One region of the Pelosinus fermentans DSM 17108 genome, then DNA from elsewhere that is predicted to be linked to it. Evidence: riboswitches for the same ligand, from Rfam matches in the RefSeq annotation. Region 1 holds a riboswitch; the other holds the start of a gene.
What was found. Region 1 has a riboswitch for glycine ahead of FR7_RS22195 (ABC transporter substrate-binding protein). Riboswitches for the same ligand answer to the same signal wherever they lie in the genome.
Positions count from the first base shown of each region.

Region 2: linked by a shared signal. The riboswitch ahead of gcvT (glycine cleavage system aminomethyltransferase GcvT) and the one ahead of FR7_RS22195 (ABC transporter substrate-binding protein) in region 1 are both predicted to bind glycine.

Region 1 covers NZ_AKVN02000001.1:4,841,421-4,845,593, forward strand. Annotated here, with positions in the region: gene FR7_RS22190 (hypothetical protein) at 189-689, opposite strand; gene FR7_RS22195 (ABC transporter substrate-binding protein) at 912-2,078, opposite strand; glycine riboswitch at 2,333-2,432, opposite strand; glycine riboswitch at 2,441-2,516, opposite strand; partial or broken gene garR (2-hydroxy-3-oxopropionate reductase) at 2,897-3,790, opposite strand; gene gudD (glucarate dehydratase) at 3,843-4,173, opposite strand, start outside.
Region 2 covers NZ_AKVN02000001.1:3,584,331-3,588,503, reverse strand. Annotated here, with positions in the region: gene FR7_RS16645 (SLBB domain-containing protein) at 1-639, shown strand, start outside; gene FR7_RS16640 (BMC domain-containing protein) at 660-1,211, shown strand; glycine riboswitch at 1,561-1,644, shown strand; glycine riboswitch at 1,776-1,865, shown strand; glycine riboswitch at 1,869-1,951, shown strand; gene gcvT (glycine cleavage system aminomethyltransferase GcvT) at 2,022-3,122, shown strand; gene gcvH (glycine cleavage system protein GcvH) at 3,125-3,514, shown strand; gene gcvPA (aminomethyl-transferring glycine dehydrogenase subunit GcvPA) at 3,517-4,173, shown strand, end outside.

The sequences.
Region 1 (4,173 bases):
ATCTTGTCCCAAAACACACTACAGTGCCGCCAGAGCTATAAACTCATTCATTATCTTTCTATTTTATGCCTTTCTATTTAGAAAAAGCAAGCAATAATCACAAAATAGATTGTGCCCAGATACTATATAACAACATTGTTATATAGTATCTGGGCACTCTATTATGAATAACTATCCCAAGCATTCTCTTACTCAGTACGAGTAGAGCACATGGGAGCAGTTAGCTGGGTGAATACATTCAGATTGGGCTGCCCTAAGCTGATTCCATTCGTTAGGCGATTGGAATGAAACGAAATGATGACACTTGTAATCTTTGCCAAGCCGCTAGGTGTTGGAATCCCTCGCAGAGGATTATAATCCAGTGGAGCAACATAATAACTCAGCGTTCCATTACTATTTACAATTAAGCGATTGGGATCAAAACCATCGGAAGTATACACCACTCCTAAAGGAGCCGCAGGCCAGACACCTCGATCCGTAACAAAGAACACCGTATATACGCCAAGGGGGATTAAACCTTGGGCCGCTATTTGAATATGCCCTTCATTTCCTCTGCCACAAATTTCACCTGTAGCGGTGGCCTGCAGCCAAAATGACAAAGCAATCGCAGGCGGTCGATTGGCTGACAATGTTTCAAATATGAGATCACAGCAGCCATCGCAATATTTTGATTTTCTATCCTCTTCCACACTATCCCTCCTTATGAAAATACTATATAAAGTTTAATCGATTAAACTTCTTCCTTTTATATCTTTTATATATGGTATGCCTCCAATAGAGGAAATGTGAAAAAAGCAGAATTATTTTTATACATCCTTAATTGAAAAAAGACCATGCTATCAATGCATGATCTTTTTCCAGTTCTTAGACAATCTTAAATTACGATGGTGAAATTATAATAAATTGATTTACTAAGGTTTAACAGTTGCTTTAAACACTTGTTTGCCATCTTTCATTTCAATAATTACAACACTTTTTACTGCATCATGAGTAGCATTTAATGTTGTGCTCCCTGTTATTGCTGGATAGTCTTTTGTCCCAGCCAAGGCTTCACGAATTTTTTCTGGATCAAGGCTATTGGCGCGTTTAATGGCATCAATAATGATATTTGCCGCATCATAGCCTAGTACAGCCATCGCATCCGGCACTTGGCCATATTGTTTTTTATATGCTTCTACAAAAGCTTGCGAAGTAGCACTGGTATCATCCACCGAATAATGGTTGGTAAAATAGGTATTATTTAGTGCTGCGCTAGTTCCAACCTCCACTAGTTTTGGTGAGTCCCAGCCGTCTCCCCCTAGTATTGGCACCGTAATACCAATTTCTCGGGCTTGCTTCACAATTTTTCCTACTTCTTCATAATAGCCGGGAATATAAATAATTTCAGCATTTATCGCTTTTATTTTGGTTAAGATGGTCTTGAAATCCTGATCTTTCTGCAAATACGCTTCTTCCGCTAAAATACTCCCGCCGCCTTTTATATAGGCCTCTTTGAAGAAGGTAGATAATCCTTTGCTATAATCACTGCTGTTATCTACTAATATGACAGCCTTATTCAAATGCAGCGTGTTCAACGCAAAATTGGCACCCACTGTGCCTTGAAAGGGATCGATAAAACACACGCGGAAAGTATAATTTTTAACTTTACCACTTGCTTCATCCACTGTTACCTTAGGGTTTGTCGCACCTACAGCAACAAAGGGAACTTTAGTCGCCTCTGCCACACTAGAGGTGGCAATTGCGTTAGAGCTCGCAAAAATACCCGTTACTGCTACAACTTTATCCTGAGATGCAAGCTTGGTCATCGCGTTGGCTGACTCAGAAGGTTCACTTTTATTATCAGCAATCACAGCCTGAATTTGCTTTCCAAGAATACCGCCTTTCTCATTGGCCTCTTTAATTGCCATTTTGGCACCATTGGCAGATGAGGTACCCATGGTAGCATTACCGCCAGTCATTTCATTCAAAACACCAATTTTAATATCCTTGGAAGCAGAATCACCACAACCTGTCAACATTCCTGCTAATACTAAAACCACTAGAGATACCACCACAAGTTTAAAACCCGATTTTCTCATATCATCGTCTCCCTTTTTAATCATGTAACTGCACAAAATACACCTTTAATGCACTCTGGATGCTTCCTACGGCAAAGACACGTCAGACTAGGTGAGAGTGATTCTTTTGCTGCTTATTTATCAATGAAAAAATAAGCAGCAAAAAACAAAGAGTCAAATCACTAAGTGATTTGACTCTGGATAAACAAATGAATACGCTAAAAGCGTTTTCAGCATCACAATATAAAGAGATCTAAATCATCCCCGTATATTACGAATTTGTCTCTGTCCTTTTGCCTGAGAGATTTGTCAGCAATATAATTGCTGTGTTTCACCTTCGGCGCCCTGTATAAGAGTCTCTCCAGAGTCCCGTCCATTTACGGTTCTACTCGGTGGTCCGAGTGCCTGAGAGTTTTACTCCTTCGGCGGGCTATTAAGCCACTCTCCCGCAAACTTCATCCGGAAAACATATGTAGTTGTAGCAAGTACATTTGCTGTAAGTATTATTATAAAACAACACATCAAATAATTCAATAGTAAATAAGTAAGTTTTTTCAGCATCTTTGTCTTTTTATTCTATTCTGGCTGAACATATAAAACAAAATCGAACCACACCAGGAGCAGAGAACACAGAAATAGACGGGAGAAATAAAACATTTTTGAAACGCGAAGATGCGAAGAGAAAGAAGAACACGAAGTAAAGATGCCGAACCGCAGAGGCACAGAGGACACAGAGAAAAGATAGATAAGGTTAAAAATCCCCCTCAGCGTCCTCTGCGTCTCTGCGGTTAAATCGTTCTTCCCGTCCTTTGTCAATTGCGAGCGTCAGCGAAGCAATCCTAGCGTTTTACTTCAACTTTAGCCATCTTTTCGTAATATTTTACTAAACTGCTATGATCCCCATCGCCCATGCCATCTACTTTAAGAGCCTGCATCATTTCCATAACCGCTGCAGTCAGAGGCAGCGGAACACCCATATCATGGGATGTTTCCAATACGTTCGCTAAATCTTTAATATGAAGGTTGATACGAAATCCCGGATCAAATTTACGATCCATCATAAGAGGTGCTTTGGCATCTAGAACCGTACTTCCAGCTAAACCGCCGCGGATTGCCTGGTACACTAAATCCGGTTCTACCCCTGCTTTGCTGGCTAATACCAATGCCTCTGAAACTGCTGCAATATTTAGGGCAACAATGACCTGGTTAGCAAGTTTTGTCACGTTTCCTGCACCCACTTCACCGGTCCGTACAACAGAACCAGCCATGGCCTTCATTACAGGATAGCATGTATCAAATACTTCTTGCTTGCCGCCAACCATTACAGACATGGTACCATCGATCGCTTTGGGTTCGCCGCCGCTTACGGGAGCATCTAACATTTCCACGCCTTTTTCAGCAAGTTTTGCTGCTAATTCGCGACTTACCAAAGGAGCAATGGAACTCATATCGATGAAAACAGTACCTTGTTTTGCCCCATCAAGTACACCATTTTCTCCTAAAACTACTTCTTTTACATGTGGTGAGTTCGGCAGCATGGTAATAATAATATCAGCCTGCTGGGCTGCTTCTTTAGCTGTAGCTGCACTCTTGGCTCCTGCGGCTACCACTTCATCAACAGCCTGTTGGTTCCTATCTACAACAATCAGTTCATAGCCAGCCTTAAGTAAGTTTTTACTCATAGGCTTACCCATGATTCCTAGTCCAATAAATCCAATTCTCATTTTCTTGACTCCTCCAGCTTTTTTAAATTACAAGTTACCAGTATTACTTCTTACCTTTTCCTTAGCGAACCAGACAAGGACGTTTATTATCAAACTTCCAGTTTGGAATCAGATACTGCATCGCCATAGCATCATCCCGTGCACCTAAGCAATTCTCCACATAGAGTTTGTGTGCTTTCTCAATCTGCACCATATCTACTTCGACTCCCAGACCTGGCTTATCAGGAACAGCTACCATTCCACCAACTATTTTAAATGGCTCTTTAGTCAAACGTTCCTGACCTTCCTGCCAAATCCAGTGAGTATCTAGAGCTGCGATTTTTCCAGGCGCAGCGGCTCCCACATGGGTAAACATTGCCAGAGAAATGTCAAAGTGATTATTCGAATGGGAG
Region 2 (4,173 bases), 1.3 Mb from region 1:
GATCATTCCTTAATTACACAAAAAAATACAACATGGCAGATGATTGCCAATCGGGCGAAGGCAGTATGCTGTAATTGTTTGGCCTGTACTGATGTTTGCCCGCGCCACCTGTTAGGTCATAGTTTGGAACCTCATCGTATCATGCAGGCGATTGGTAAAGGGCAGATAGGTGAGTCGGCTATTTTTTCTCGTGCTTTGCTGTGTTCAGAATGTGGTGCATGTGATACCTTTGGCTGTTCCATGGGTTTATCTCCCCGCAGAGTGAATGCAGAATTGAAAAAGCAATTGGGAAAAGCCGGGATAAAGAATCCTCATAACAATAAACCACAGCAGGCTCTGTCAACCCGTATAAATCGTTTAATTCCTACCAAACGTTTGACAGCCCGTCTCGGTATTGCTCAATATGATGTAAAAGCACCATTGAGTGCAAACGAAGTGATTGCAAAAGAAGTTACGTTGCCTCTCTCTCAGCATATTGGAGCGCCAGCTTTACCAATTGTTAAAGTAGGAGATATAGTTAAAAAAGGTGATTTAATTGGAACTATACCTGAAGGTGCAGCGGTAGGAGCTAATTTACATGCCAGTATATCAGGAGAGATCTGTAGAGTAGACACTCGTATTGGTATTCGGGCGGTTTAGGATAACAGGGGGGACATAAGATGAAGCGTGCTATTGGTTTATTAGAATTAAAGAATATTACCAGAGGTCTTTTAGCAGCAGATGCCATGCTAAAGGCAGCTAATGTAGAGATCCTCATGGCACAAGCCATGTGCCCTGGCAAGTATGTTGTCATGGTTGCAGGTGATGTGGGAGCTGTCCAAAGCGCAGTCAAAAGCGGAACGGCAGTAAGCGGCGCTGAAAATGTTGTGGATGAATTTATACTTCCTAATTTGCATGACAGTATTTTCCCAGCATTGTCAGGCTGTACCGAAGTCAAAGAAGTAAGATCTCTGGGGGTAATTGAAAGCTATTCTGTAGCGTCTGCGATTATTGCAGCAGATACGGCAGTAAAAGCTTCCAATGTAGAATTGATCGAAGTCCGCCTGGCAAGAGGAATGGGCGGCAAAGCTATGGTGACATTAACTGGCGATGTAGGAGCGGTAACTGCTGCCGTTAAGGCTGGCAGCAATGCCATACATGACAGCGGATTTTTAGTCGATCAACTCGTATTGCCAGCACCTCACAGTGCTTTACATAAAGTCTTATTTTAATAGTAAATTCCACTAAACCTAAAGATCGTGTCTTGACTGGAAAATTCAAAGATACAGAGAATGTCATATCCAACCCGATTGGTTAGAAGCCGTGAATTTCGTGGCTTCTTTTTTACAGGAACTTCCTAGAAAAGAATGATTGTGGGACAAGGAACCTGTCCCTATGTCCCAGAGGTGGTTATAAAAGAGTGGCATAATTTGATTAAAAGCTTAATAAAATAGAATTGCAGACGGAAATGATCGATCCTCACAAATTAAACACAAGTGTTGACAGGTTAAGAGCAATCCTATATACTAAAAACCATAACATTGAAAATTCGAATTATTCACAAACTTAATAATATTCCATGTGAGGGATGCGGGAGAGATCTGATTTCAGGCGCCGAAGGAGCAAAGGCAATAAACTCTCAGGCAAAAGGACCGTATTCTAATGGAACTCTGGAAAGATCGCTATGCGGCACCCAAAGAGTAACCGAGATATTCGGGATTCTCTGGAGGTAAATAAGACAGAGGCCAACTACGTTGGTTTCTGTCTTTTTCGGTTTGGGATTAACTACATACGGAATGATGGTTGCGGGAGAGAACGCTTAACTAGCGTCACCGAAGGAGCAAAGCTTTGTTCAAACTCTCAGGTAAAAAAACCGTAACTGGACCGAACTCTGGAGAGTACACTTCGTAACTGAAAGTGTCGCCGATGGGGAGCCCCGCTGCGGGCGAATCTCTCAGGTAAAAGGACAGAGAACAAGAGTGAGTCTTCACTCTTGTTCTCTGTCCTTTTTAATGTATTAAAGAAAGATTGGAGTGGTTTTCATGACAGTAAAACAGACACCGCTTTATGAGACGCATTTGCGGTATGGTGGCAGAATTGTTGAGTTTGGCGGTTGGTCTCTCCCGGTCCAGTACACTGGAATCAAGAATGAACATCAGACCGTCAGAACAAAAGCAGGAGTATTTGACGTATCCCATATGGGAGAAGTAGTAGTTAATGGACCAGATGCACTAGCCTTTCTGCAAAGGTTAGTAACCAACGATGTCTCCAAACTGGAAAGAAATCAAATACTCTACACACCCATGTGCTATAAGCATGGGGGAACCGTAGACGATCTATTAGTTTACAAAAAGGATGCTGATCATTATCTCCTGGTTATTAATGCGGCAAACATTGAAAAAGATTGGAATTGGATGCGGGAGAATGCCGAAGAATTTGACGTTAATCTTACCAATATTTCTAATGAAACAGCCCAGATCGCCCTGCAAGGACCATTATCAGAGACGATTGTATCGAAATTGACTGATGCACCGCTTTCCGAACTAAAATATTACTGGTTTATGCCTGAAATCGATATTGCTGGCAAAAAAGTATTGTTATCGCGAACTGGATATACGGGAGAAGATGGATTTGAAATTTACTGCTGCCCGGATGATGCTACATATTTATGGGATACAATCATGGAAGTCGGGCGCCCCCTTGGATTGCTTCCCGCTGGTTTAGGTTGTCGTGACACATTGAGATTTGAAGTTTGTTTTCCTTTATATGGGCACGAACTTTCGGCCGATATTTCGCCCATTGAGGCAGGACTCGGAATATTTGTAAAGCTTGATAAGGGGGAATTTAACGGACAAGGAACGCTGCAGGAACAGAAAACCAATGGACCAAAACGCAGAATAGTTGGTTTTGAGATGATTGACCGTGGAGTAGCACGGGCTGAATATCCGATTTTAGTAGAGGGCAGCTATGTTGGAGTGGTAACGACAGGAACTTACGCTCCATCCCTTGATAAAAACCTTGGTTTGGGTATAATTCAAGCTGAATATGCAAAGGTTGGACAAAAAATAGATATTGAAATTCGCGGCAAGAATGTATCCGCCCAAGTCATTTCCAAACCATTTTATAAAAGAGAGGGGAAGTAATAATGAATATTCCAAAAGAACTAAAGTACTCCAAAGATCACGAATGGGTCAAGGTAGAAGGTAACGTTGCTATTATTGGGGTAACTGATTTTGCTCAATCACAGTTAGGTGATGTTGTATTTGTAGAATTGCCAGATGAGTTAAGTACAGTGAAAGTGGGCGATAGCTTTTCTGTCATTGAGTCAGTAAAAGCAGTATCGGATATTTATGCTCCGGTTTCCGGAAAAATTGTAAAAGTGAACCAAGCACTTACGGATTCTCCCGACCTGATCAATCAAGAACCTTATGGTGAAGGTTGGATCGTTGTTATTGAAATGTCTGACAGCAGTGAATTAGATGATCTTTTAGATAGCGATGCATATGCTCAGTTGGCGGCGGAGGGAGGACACTAGAAATGGCTTGGAGTTATCTTCCTCATACAAAAGCTGATAGACGTGAGATGCTAGATGCTGTTGGCGTTGATTCAGTGGAAAAATTATTTGAAGACGTACCAGCTGATTTGCGAATGACCAGGACATTAAATTTGCCGCCAGCCCTGCCTGAACAGGGCTTAGTTAAACATCTCAAAGCACTGGCAAAAGCGAATGCCAATCTTCAGGAATTAACCTGCTTTCTAGGTGCAGGAGCTTATGACCATTATATTCCCAGTGTAGTTCATCATATCATTGGACGCTCTGAATTTTACACTGCCTACACGCAATATCAGCCGGAGATTTCCCAGGGCTACTTGCAGGCGTTATGGGAATACCAGTCAATGATCTGCGAGATTACAGGCATGGAAGTGGCCAATGCCTCCATGTATGATGGCGGTACTGCCGTTGCTGAAGCCGCTATGATGGCGTGTGCCAGTTCTAAGAAAACGGCAATTGTAATGGCCGAGACTGTCCATCCCCATTATCGGGAGACATTTCTGACCTATGCCAAGGATAAAAAGATCGAGCTTAAATTGGCACCATATAGCGATGGTTTGACTGATTTAAACAAGATACCCCAGCTGATAGATGATTCGACAGCGGCTGTTGTCGTGCAATTTTCCAATTTTTTTGGCTGC